DNA from 2 places in the Streptomyces sp. NPDC031132 genome. Region 1 is predicted to be linked to the other one. Evidence: riboswitches for the same ligand, from Rfam matches in the RefSeq annotation. Region 1 holds a riboswitch; the other holds the start of a gene.
What was found. A riboswitch is a leader RNA that binds a small molecule or an ion and turns the genes downstream of it on or off. The one in region 1 is predicted to bind glycine.

Region 1 (5,651 bases):
ACGCGCGTACGGCGTCCGTAGGGAGCCGGTAGGGGGTACGGGTGTTACTTCTGCCGCTTGTAGAACGGCAGGGCCACGACCTCGTACGGCTCATGCGTACCGCGAATGTCCACGCCGACGCCGGAGGTGCCGGGCGCGGCGTGCGCCGCGTCCACGTACGCCATCGCGATCGGCTTGCCCAGCGTCGGGGACGGGGCGCCCGAGGTGACCTCGCCGACGACCTGCCCGTCGGCCACGACGGGGAAGCCGGCGCGCGGGACGCGGCGGCCCTCGGCGATCAGGCCGACCAGCTTGCGCGGCGGGTTCGTGGCGGCCCGCTCGGCGGCGGCCTCCAGGGCGGCGCGGCCCACGAACTCGCCCTCCTTCTCGAACTTCACGACCCGGCCCAGCCCCGCGTCGAAGGGGGTGAGGGAGGTGGTCAGCTCGTGCCCGTACAGCGGCATGCCCGCCTCCAGGCGCAGGGTGTCGCGGCAGGACAGGCCGGCCGGGACCAGGCCGACGCCCTCGCCCGCCTTGGTCAGCGCCTGCCACAGCTCCACGGCGTGCTCGGGGGCGACGAACAGCTCGAAGCCGTCCTCGCCCGTGTAGCCCGTACGTGCGATCAGCGCGGGCACGCCCGCGACCGTGCCCGGCAGGCCGGCGTAGTACTTCAGGCCGTCCAGGTCGGCGTCGGTGAGGGAGCCGAGGATGCCGGGGGACTCCGGGCCCTGGACGGCGATCAGCGCGTACGCGTCGCGGTCGTCGCGGACCTCGGTGTCGAAGCCGGCGGCGCGCTCGGTCAGGGCGTCCAGGACGACCTGGGCGTTGGAGGCGTTCGCGACGACCATGTACTCGGTCTCGCCCAGGCGGTAGACGATCAGGTCGTCGACGATCCCGCCGTCCTCCTGGCAGATGTGCGTGTAGCGGGCGCGGCCGACGCCGACGGTGGAGATGTTGCCGACCAGCGCGTAGTCCAGGGCCTTGACGGCCTCCGGGCCGGTCAGCGTGATCTCGCCCATGTGGGACAGGTCGAACAGGCCGGCCCTGGTGCGGACGGCGTTGTGCTCGTCGCGCTCACTGGCGTACCGCAGGGGCATGTCCCAGCCCGCGAAATCGGTCATGGTGGCACCGAGCGATCGGTGCAGCGCATCGAGGGCGGTCAGGCGGGGGGCAGTGCTCATGGGTGTGGCTCCCGGGTCCCAGGGCATGACATGACGAGGACGATCCTCCCCATCTGTCATCGGAACCTGAGAGGTTCGCCGAGAGTTCCCGGTCGGACCCGGGGAACGTCGACTTGCACCTTGGGTGGAGCGCACGCGGATGCCGTCGTGAGGGACGGCGGCGCGGCTCGCTTTTCAGATCTGCCTCATCCACGCGGTACGGGGCCTGAGAGATTCAAGGGAGGAACTTGCTCCTTCGGCGCCCGGGCGCGGCCTCAACGGCCTGCCGGGACTCTCCCGCGCGGATTCAAGCGGCCGGTATGCAGTTGGTCCAGATGGCGCACATCATTGCACGCCGTCCGGGCGATCGGACGGTCGGGCCCGAAAGAACGTACGGACCGGTGAGGCGGCCGGGAAGCGCGGGCCGGAACCGGGCGGTGCCGGATTACCGTCTCTTTACACTCAGTGGGCATGAGGGGCCCGGCGGGCCCGATGGGGGGAGGCGATCACTGTGCGGAGATTCGGAGTGCTGGCGGCGACCGGGACGGGAGCCGTGGAGGGAGTGCCGGCGGCGCGGCGGGCGTGCTCCGTCGGCGGTCCCGTACGGGACCTGCGCGGCCGGGGGCCGCAGGGACCGCAGTGGCTCGGCTTCGCCGAAGGCGACATCGTCGTGGTGTCCGGCCTGCCGGGCGGCGGCAAGAGCACGCTGATCAAGCGGGCCGCGGAGGGCGGCGGCATCGACTCCCAGGACGTGCGCGAGCGCTGGGAGCGGCGGATGCCGCGGGCGCTGCCGTACGCGGTGTACCGGCCGCTGGTCCGCTGCGCGCACTACTGGGGCCTGTGGCGGACGCTGCGCTCCGGGGCCTCGGCGGTGGTCCACGACTGCGGGACGCAGAGCTGGGTGCGGAGCCTGCTGGCCGCGGCCGCCCGGCGGCGGGGCCGGGGGCTGCACCTGCTGCTGCTGGACACCACCCCCGAGGAGGCCCTGTCCGGGCAGGCGGCGCGGGGGCGCGGGGTGTCGGCGTACGCCTTCGCCCGCCATCGCGGCGCGGTGGCCCGGCTGCTGCGCGAAGCGGAATCGGGCCGCCTCCCCGCGGGCTGCACGTCGGCGGTCCTCCTGGACCGCGGCTCGGCCGCGTCCGTGACCCGCATAGCGTTCCGGCGGGAGTCGGCGTAGCCCCCGGAAGGGGGCGGGGCCCGAGCCGTTAACCTCGGGCCGACAGCGTGGGGCGAATCAGCGGAGGCGTACATGCAGGGCGGCGGCTGGCCGGACAACGAGCTGGAACAGGTGCTCGGGGCGGCGCTCGGGCAGGCGGACGCCGGGGCCCGGATCGTCGAGGTGCTCGGGCGGAGCCTGCTCTGGGTGCCCCTGCCCGGCGGCGGCGGCCCGGACGGGGCCGGCCTCACGCTGCCCACCATGGAGATCGCCGGGGCGGCGTACGTCCCCGTCTACAGCTCCGAGGCCCAGTTCCGCGCCTGCGCCGGACCCGCCATGGACTTCGCCGTCGCCCCGGCCGTCGAGTTCGCCCGCGGTCTGCCCCCGCAGCTCGGCATCGCCGTGAACCCCGAGGGGGCCGTCGGCGTCCCGCTGCCCCCGCCCGCCGTCGCGGAGCTCTGCCGCATCGGCCGCAGCCCCCTCGACGGCCCCGCCACCGGCGGCCGCGTCCGGCTCTACGAGCCCGACTGGCAGGAAGACCCGGTGGACTTCCTGACCGCCGCCGCCGAGGAGTTCCGCGCCACCGGCGTGGTCGCCGCCGCCCACCGCTGCCTCGCCAGCGTCGAGGGCGGGGAGCCGGAGCTCTACATCGGTGTCCGGCTGCTGGGATGGGAGCCCGACATGCGGAACGCCCCGATGGACGCCCTCGGCCGGGCCCTGACCCGGGTACCGCCGCCCTGGCCCGTGCAGTTGATCCTCCTGGACGCCGTGCAGGACCCGGTGGTCGACTTCATCGTTACGCGCGTACGCCCCTTCTACCTGCCATAGGGCCGCTTAAGCTGGGTGCGGATACGGGTGGGACGACGGGCAGACGAAGAAGGAGTACCGGGTGAGTGCGTCAGGCACGGCCGCGGCCGGGCAGCTCGAGCACATGATGCGCCAGGTGACTCCCGGGCGCTACGAGAGCTATGAGTCGCTTCTGCACGCCCTCGCCGAGGGCCGCCTGTGGATGCTGCTCTGGCAGGGGCAGCCGGGCTCCCCGGACGCCCAGTACGGCGGCATGGAGGTCGAGGGCCTCGGGTACGCGCCGTGCGTGACCTCCCCCCAGGAGCTGGCCGCCAGCGGCTGGAACCGGGGCTACGAGGTGGTCACCGGCCGGGACATCGCCCGCGCCCTCTACCCGGACCGCTGGGGCCTGTGGCTCAACCCGCACGCCCAGGGCGGCGGCCTCGGCATCCCCTGGGCCGACCTGCGCCGGATCGCCACCGGTCTCGACCGGATGCCGGCCGGCCCGCTGCGGCTGTCCGAGCCGGCCCTGGAGCTCCCGCAGTTCTACGGGCTGCTGACCCAGCACGCGCACCGCACCCCCGCCGTCCGCTCGCTGCGCCGCGCCTGGGTGCAGCCGTCGCTGGGCTCGCCGTACCTCGCGGTCGGGCTCGACCTGTACGACGCCTCCGCGCCCGCGCTGGAATCCGTACGGGAGATGATGCGCCAGTCGGTCGGCGCGGTCCCCGAGGGCGTGCCGGTGTGCACGGTGGCGCTGGCGGACGAGCACGATCCCGTCGCGATGTGGCTGCGGGCCCAGAGCCGGCCCTTCTACGACCGCGAGGGCCAGGCCCCCGCGTACTGACCCGGGGGCGGATCCCCCTCGTCCGGGTCTGCCCGGTCATTGAGACAGTCGTATCGAACCGTTCGAAGGCCGCAGGGAACCACCGTTCCCTGCGGCCTTCGGCTTGTCCGGATTTCACCCCTGTTGTGGAGCCAAAAGACATGCTCCTACCGTGAGTTGGGCGCCATGTCCGATTGGGTACCGAACGGACGGTCTTGATCCGCTCAGGCGAGAGCGAAGTCCGGATAACGGGAACTCGACCCTCACATCACGGTTGCGCATCCATTCATCTGCGGGTCTGGCGGCTGATCGCAGCGCCGATGAAGACTCCCCACCCAAGAGCCGGTCAGTCCTTCAAAGCCCGGTTCCGTACGTGAATTTTGCTTGTGGCTTTGCACGGCACTTCCTGCAGTTCTTGCACCTCAGCACGCGTCCTGCGTGTCACCACGCACTCCGAGCGCCACTCCGCACCAACGCCGCCACAGCGGCGGGCATGGGCCGGCAACCCGTCGGCCGAGAGGGGTCCCCACCACGATGACGGCACCACTGCATGACACGAGCGCGGAATCACCCGCACCCGTGTCCGTAGCCGACGTCCCTGCCAAGGCCATCGAAGGCCGCTCGCCCGGCCGCATCGCCTGGATGCGGCTCAAGCGCGACAAGGTCGCGCTGACCGGCGGCGTGGTCGTGATCTTCCTGATCCTGGTGGCGGTCTTCGCACCGCAGATCGTGAGCCTGCTGGGCCACCCGCCCAACGAGTTCCACGAGGACTTGATCGACCCGGACCTGGGCACACCGCTCGGATCCTTCGGCGGGATGAGCTCCGACTTCCTGCTCGGCGTCGAACCCACCAACGGCCGCGACGTGTTCAGCCGGATCGTCTACGGCGCCCGCATCTCCCTGGTCGTCGCGTTCCTGTCGGCCTTCGTGTCGGTCACCATAGGCAGCCTGCTCGGCGCGCTCGCCGGGTTCCTCGGCGGCTGGGTCGACGGCCTCATCAGCCGCCTGATGGACCTGCTGCTGGCCTTCCCGCAGCTGCTGTTCACCATCGCCCTGGTCTCCGTCGTCCCCAACTCCCTCTGGGGGTTCGAGGGTTCGGGCGTCCGGATGGGCGTACTGATCGTCGTCATCGGCTTCTTCGGCTGGCCGTACATCGGCCGTATCGTCCGGGGCCAGACGATCTCCCTGCGGGAGCGCGAGTACGTCGAGGCCGCCCGCAGCCTCGGGGCCGGCCGCGGCTACATCCTGATCAAGGAGCTGCTGCCCAACCTGGTCGCGCCGATCCTCGTCTACTCGACGCTGCTCATCCCGACCAACATCCTGACGGAGGCGGCCCTCAGCTTCCTCGGTGCCGGCGTCAAGCCGCCCACCGCCTCCTGGGGAAAGATGCTCTCCGACGCCATCCCCATCTACCAGGACGACCCCGCGTACATGGTGGTCCCGGGTATCACGATCTTCATCACCGTCCTGGCGTTCAACCTCTTCGGGGACGGGCTGCGTGACGCACTCGACCCCAAGGGCAGCTGAACCGCTTCATCGATTCACCCACCTATGGAGGTTGGACCAACGTGATCCGCAGAAAGCAGGCATTCGCGATCACCGCCGTGATCGCCGCCCTGTCCCTGACCGCCGCGTGCGGTGGCAGTGACGGCGACAAGAAGACCGAGGGCAAGGGCGGCGCTGGCGCTGCCTTCAACGCCGCGACCACCGCCATGGTGAACCCCTCGGACGCCAAGGGCGGCGAGCT
Region 2 (5,651 bases), on a different contig from region 1:
ACCCGCTCGATCTCGGCGCGGATGGCGATCATCGCGTCGCAGAAGCGGTCGATCTCGGCGAGGTCCTCGGACTCCGTCGGCTCGATCATCAGCGTGCCGGCGACCGGGAAGGACATGGTCGGCGCGTGGAAGCCGTAGTCGATGAGGCGCTTGGCGATGTCGTCCACGCTGACGCCCGTCGCCTTCGACAGCGGGCGCAGGTCGATGATGCACTCGTGCGCGACCAGGTTGCCCGGGCCGGTGTAGAGCACCGGGTAGTGCGGCTCCAGGCGCTTGGCGATGTAGTTCGCGCCCAGCACCGCCACCTGGGTGGCGCGCTTGAGGCCCTCGCCGCCCATGAGGCGCACGTACGACCAGGAGATCGGCAGGATGCCGGCCGAGCCCCACGGCGCCGCCGAGATCGGGCCGACGCCCGTCTCCGGGCCCGCGGTCGGCTGGAGCGGGTGGTTCGGCAGGTACGGGGCCAGGTGCGCCCGGACACCGACCGGGCCAACGCCCGGACCGCCGCCGCCGTGCGGGATGCAGAAGGTCTTGTGCAGGTTCAGGTGCGAGACGTCGCCGCCGAAGTGACCCGGCTTGGCCAGGCCCACCAGGGCGTTGAGGTTGGCGCCGTCCACGTAGACCTGGCCGCCGGCGTCGTGCACCTGGGCGCAGATGTCGGCGACGTGCTCCTCGAACACACCGTGCGTCGAGGGGTACGTGATCATCAGCACGGCGAGCTCGTCGCGGTACTGCTCGATCTTGGCGCGCAGGTCGGCCGCGTCCACCTCGCCGTCGTCGGCGGTCTTGACGACGACGACCTTCATGCCGGCCATCACGGCGCTGGCGGCGTTGGTGCCGTGCGCGGAGGACGGGATGAGGCAGACGGTGCGCTGCTCGTCTCCGTTCGCCCGGTGGTAGGCCCGGACGGCCAGCAGGCCGGCGAGCTCACCCTGGGAGCCGGCGTTCGGCTGGATGGAGACCTTGTCGTAGCCGGTGACCTCGCAGAGACGTTCCTCCAGCTCGGAGATGAGCGTGAGGTACCCCTCGGCCTGCTCGACCGGGGCGAAGGGGTGCAGCTGGCCGAATTCCGGCCAGGTGACCGACTCCATCTCGGTGGTCGCGTTGAGCTTCATGGTGCAGGAGCCCAGCGGGATCATGCCGCGGTCCAGCGCGTAGTCCTTGTCCGCCAGCTTGCGCAGGTAGCGCAGCATCGCGGTCTCGCTGCGGTGCTGGTGGAAGACCGGGTGCGCCAGGTAGTCGTCCGAGCGCAGCAGGCCCTCGGGCAGCGCCTCGGCGGTGGTCTCGTCGAGGGCCTCGATGTCGGCGCTCACGCCGAAGGCGGCCCAGACGGCCTCTACGTCGGCGCGCAGGGTCGTCTCGTCGCAGGAGAGGGAGACGAGGTCGGCGTCGACCTGGTACAGGTTGACCCCGCCCTCGCGGGCCGCGGCGACGACCTCGGCGGCCTTGCCGGGCACCCGGGCGGTCAGGGTGTCGAAGTACGAACCGTGCACGAGCTCGACCCCGCCGGCCGTCAGACCGGCCGCGAGCAGGGCCGCGTAGCGGTGGGTACGGCGGGCGATCGTCCGCAGGCCGTCCGGACCGTGGTAGACGGCGTACATGCCGGCCATGACGGCGAGCAGCACCTGCGCGGTGCAGATGTTGCTGGTGGCCTTCTCGCGGCGGATGTGCTGCTCACGGGTCTGCAGCGCCAGACGGTAGGCCTTGTTGCCGTCCGCGTCCACGGAGACGCCGACGAGGCGGCCCGGCAGCGAGCGGGCGTGCTTGTCCTGGACGGCCATGTAGCCGGCGTGCGGACCGCCGAAGCCCATCGGGACGCCGAAGCGCTGGGTGGTGCCGACCGCGATGTCCGCGCCGAGGGCACCCGGCGAGGTCAGCAGGGTCAGGGCGAGCAGGTCGGCGGCGACGGCGACGATCGCGCCGAGGCCGTGCGCCTGGTCGATGACCGGCTTGATGTCCCGTACGGCACCGGAGGCGCCCGGGTACTGGAGGAGCACACCGTAGACGCCGCGCTCCGCGACCTCGGCAGGGATGCCCTCGGACAGGTCGGCGACGACGATCTCGATGCCGATCGGCTCGGCGCGGGTCTCGATCACGGCGATCGTCTGCGGCAGCGCGTCGGCGTCGACGAGGAAGATGTTCCCCTTGGACTTGCCCACGCGGCGGGCCAGCGTCATGGCCTCGGCGGCCGCGGTGCCCTCGTCGAGCAGGGAGGCACCGGAGGTCGGCAGGCCCGTGAGGTCCGCGACGACGGTCTGGAAGTTCAGGAGCGCCTCGAGGCGGCCCTGCGAGATCTCGGGCTGGTAGGGCGTGTACGCCGTGTACCAGGCCGGGTTCTCCATCACGTTGCGCAGGATCACCGGCGGGGTGAAGGTCCCGTAGTAGCCGAGGCCGATCATCGGCGTCAGGACCTGGTTGCGGTCGGCGAGCGAACGCAGCTCGGCCAGCACCTCGGCCTCGGTCAGCGCCTCGGGCAGGTTCAGCGCCTCGGCGCTCTTGATCACATCCGGTACCGCGGCGGCGGTCAGTTCGTCCAGCGAGCCGTAGCCCACGTGGGCGAGCATCTTCGCCTGCGCCTCGGCATCCGGGCCGATGTGGCGCTGCTCGAAGGGGATCCCTCGCTCAAGCTGGGAAAGCGGAATGCGGTTGGCGGTCATGTACGGAGGCCTCCTGGGTCGTACGACCTGCGAGGGGCACCACGGCGCGGGCACCCGGACGGCCTCCCCCTCTGTCATCTCAACCTGAGAGCTTCACCGGAGTCGCGGGGATGGCCCGCGGATTCCGGCTTTCACCGTCGGTGAGGAGGGGAACCGGCACTGCGCACCCGGTACCCGCCCCTGCTTTCCAGAGTGGCCTCGTCACGTGCGGTACGTATGCCTGAGAGATTCCGGGGAGGATTTGCTCCTTCGGCGCCTCCGTCATGCTCACTCGGAGGACTCTCCCGCACAGGGTCAACAGCCGTCACCCAGCCTACCAGCGACGTTCTGGGACCTCCCTCGAGTGGCCCCCACCCCGGAAATGCACTTTTGTAGTCGTTACGGAGGAGTTGCGACCATATGGAGGGACCGTGCAGACCGACATCGATCCGCGCAGCCTGATCGGCCGCAAGGCGTTCGACCGCAACGGAACCAAGATCGGCACCGTCGACGAGGTCTACCTCGACGATGCCACGGGCGTGCCCGAGTGGGCCGCCGTCCGGACGGGCCTGTTCAGCCGGGACGCGTTCGTCCCGCTGGAACCGAGCGAGGTGGTCGACGACACCCTGCGGGTCCCCTTCGAACGCTCCCTGATCAAGGAAGCCCCGGACTTCGGCGTCGGCCGCCACCTCTCCCCCGAACAGGAGCTGCAGCTCTACCACCACTACGGACTGGACGTCTCCCTCCCGTCGGACATCCAGCGCGACTTCGGCCGCCTGGCGAACGGGGACGAAACCCCCTAGCCCTCTTCCGGTACGGGTGCCCCCACCGCGGGTTCCCCTACGAGGGGCAGCGGATCGGACGGCTCCAGCTCGGGGTCGTCCACCCGGAAGGTGCGCACCCGGCCCGGTGGAGATCCGGGCTGCTCGAACCGCACGGTCACCCTCCCGACCCCGCTGCCCTGCACCCACCCCGGCCCGTACACGGCGTGCCGTACGTCGCTCCCGGCCGCCCAGCGGCGTTCCCGGGCGGGCCCCGCCTCCCCGTCCGGCTCCGCGCCTTCGGGGGCCCCTGCGGGCCCACCAGGCCCTGCCGGACCAGCAAGGCCACCGGACCCGCCCGTCCCTCCGATCCCGCCCGTCCCTCCGGGCTCCGCAGCCCTGTCCTGCTCGGCGGCCACGTCCTCGCCCGCCGCGGCAGCCTCCGCAGCGGCTTCAGCAGCCGCCTCCGCCGCCATGGACTGCGCGAACAGGTCCTCCTGGGTGTAGTCCGCCAGCCCGGTCACGCCCACGCCCAGCAGCCGCACGCCGCCCGTGGTGTCCACCGCCTCCAGCAGCCGCGCCGCGGCCTCCCGCACCACCGCGGGGTCGTCGGTGGGCCCCCGCAGCGTCTCGGAGCGCGTCAGGGTCGAGAAGTCGTACCGCCGCACCTTCAGCACGATCGTGCGCCCCGAGTGCCCCGAGTCCCGCAGCCGGTGCACACACCGGTCGGCGAGTCTCTGCACCTCGTTCCGGATCCGCACCCGGTCGTGCAGGTCCACGTCGAAGGTGTCCTCGACCGACACGGACTTCGCGTCGCGCTCGGCGACCACCGGCCGGTCGTCCAGCCCCAGCGCCATCCGGTACAGCCCGACCCCGTGCGAGCGCCCGACCATCCGGACCAGCTCGTCCTCGCCGGCCTCGGCCAGCTCCCCCACGGTGGTGATCCCGGCCCGCCGCAGGTGCTCGCCGGTGGCCGGCCCCACCCCCGGCAGGGTCCGTACCGTCATCGGCGCGAGCAGGGCCCGCTCCGTGCCCGGCTCGATCAGCAGCAGCCCGTCCGGCTTGGCCTCCTCCGAGGCCACCTTCGCCAGCATCTTCGACCCCGCAAGCCCCACCGAGGCACTGAGCCCGGTCGCCGCCAAGATCTCCGCCCGCAGCCGCTGCCCCGTCTCCAGGGCGGATTCCGCGTCGAAGGCGGTTCCGCCCGCCTCCAGGTCCACGAAGGCCTCGTCGAGGCTGAGAGGCTCCACGAGCGGCGACAGCTCCCGCAGCAGCGCCATGACCAGGTCACTGACGGCCCGGTACAGGCTGAAGCGCGGGATCAGGCAGGCGCCGTTCGGGCAGAGCCGCCGCGCCTGGGCCATCGGCATCGCCGAGTGCACCCCGAAACGGCGCGCCTCGTAGGAGGCGGTGGCGACCACCCCGCGCGGCCCGAGCCCGCCGACGATGACGGCCTTGCCGCGCAGGCTCGGCTTCGACGCCTGCTCCACGGATGCGTAGAAGGCGTCCATGTCCAGATGCAGGATGGTCGGCGCGGCTCTCACAGCCCCGATGCTGCCCTACGCCACTGACAATCGGCCCGGGCCGGGCCCGGCGCCCGCGCGGCCGGGCCGGGGACCGGACTCAACCGGCCCTGTTGCGCCGGGCGGCCAGCTCGTCCGTCGGGTTGTGGCCGACCACCGTCTCGCCGGTGTCGACGCGCTCGCCGTGCAGCTGCGACAGCGCGTTCTCGACATCGCGCCAGACCACGCCCACGGCGATGCCGAAGATGCCCTGCCCGCCCTGGAGCAGGCTCACGACCTGGTCCGGCGAGGTGCACTCGTACACGGTGGCGCCGTCGCTCATCAGCGTCATGCGCTCGAGGTCCGCGAAGCCGCGGTCCCGCAGGTGCTGGACCGCGGTCCGGATGTTCTGCAGCGCCACACCGGTGTCCAGGAAGCGCTTGACGATCTTGAGGACCACCACGTCCCGGAAGCTGTACAGGCGCTGCGTGCCCGAGCCGTACGCGGGGCGCACCGTGGGCTCCACCAGCCCGGTCCGCGCCCAGTAGTCGAGCTGCCGGTACGTGATGCCCGCCGCGGCGCACGCCGTCGGACCCCGGTACCCGACCTGTTCGGGTGCCGGGTCCGCGCCGGCCGCCGCGACCGTCGCCGCCTCCGGCTGACGGCGCGCGGAACCTGCCGCGCTGCCGTGGAGCGGGTACGGCCCACCGTCACTCCGCACGGGGATGCCCCCGGTCGTACCGTCGCCCGTG

Region 2: linked by a shared signal. The riboswitch ahead of gcvP (aminomethyl-transferring glycine dehydrogenase) and the one ahead of gcvT (glycine cleavage system aminomethyltransferase GcvT) in region 1 are both predicted to bind glycine.

What each region holds. Positions count from the first base shown of each region.
Region 1 covers NZ_JBVIGX010000001.1:409,764-415,414, forward strand. Annotated here, with positions in the region: gene gcvT (glycine cleavage system aminomethyltransferase GcvT) at 45-1,160, opposite strand; glycine riboswitch at 1,345-1,449, opposite strand; gene ACZ49B_RS01865 (AAA family ATPase) at 1,645-2,316, shown strand; gene ACZ49B_RS01870 (enhanced serine sensitivity protein SseB) at 2,389-3,123, shown strand; gene ACZ49B_RS01875 (enhanced serine sensitivity protein SseB C-terminal domain-containing protein) at 3,185-3,925, shown strand; gene ACZ49B_RS01880 (ABC transporter permease) at 4,439-5,431, shown strand; gene ACZ49B_RS01885 (ABC transporter substrate-binding protein) at 5,473-5,651, shown strand, end outside.
Region 2 covers NZ_JBVIGX010000008.1:8,258-13,908, reverse strand. Annotated here, with positions in the region: gene gcvP (aminomethyl-transferring glycine dehydrogenase) at 1-2,657, opposite strand, end outside; glycine riboswitch at 2,856-2,954, opposite strand; gene ACZ49B_RS14085 (PRC-barrel domain-containing protein) at 3,068-3,439, shown strand; gene ACZ49B_RS14080 (DNA polymerase IV) at 3,436-4,941, opposite strand; gene ACZ49B_RS14075 (MerR family transcriptional regulator) at 5,021-5,651, opposite strand, start outside.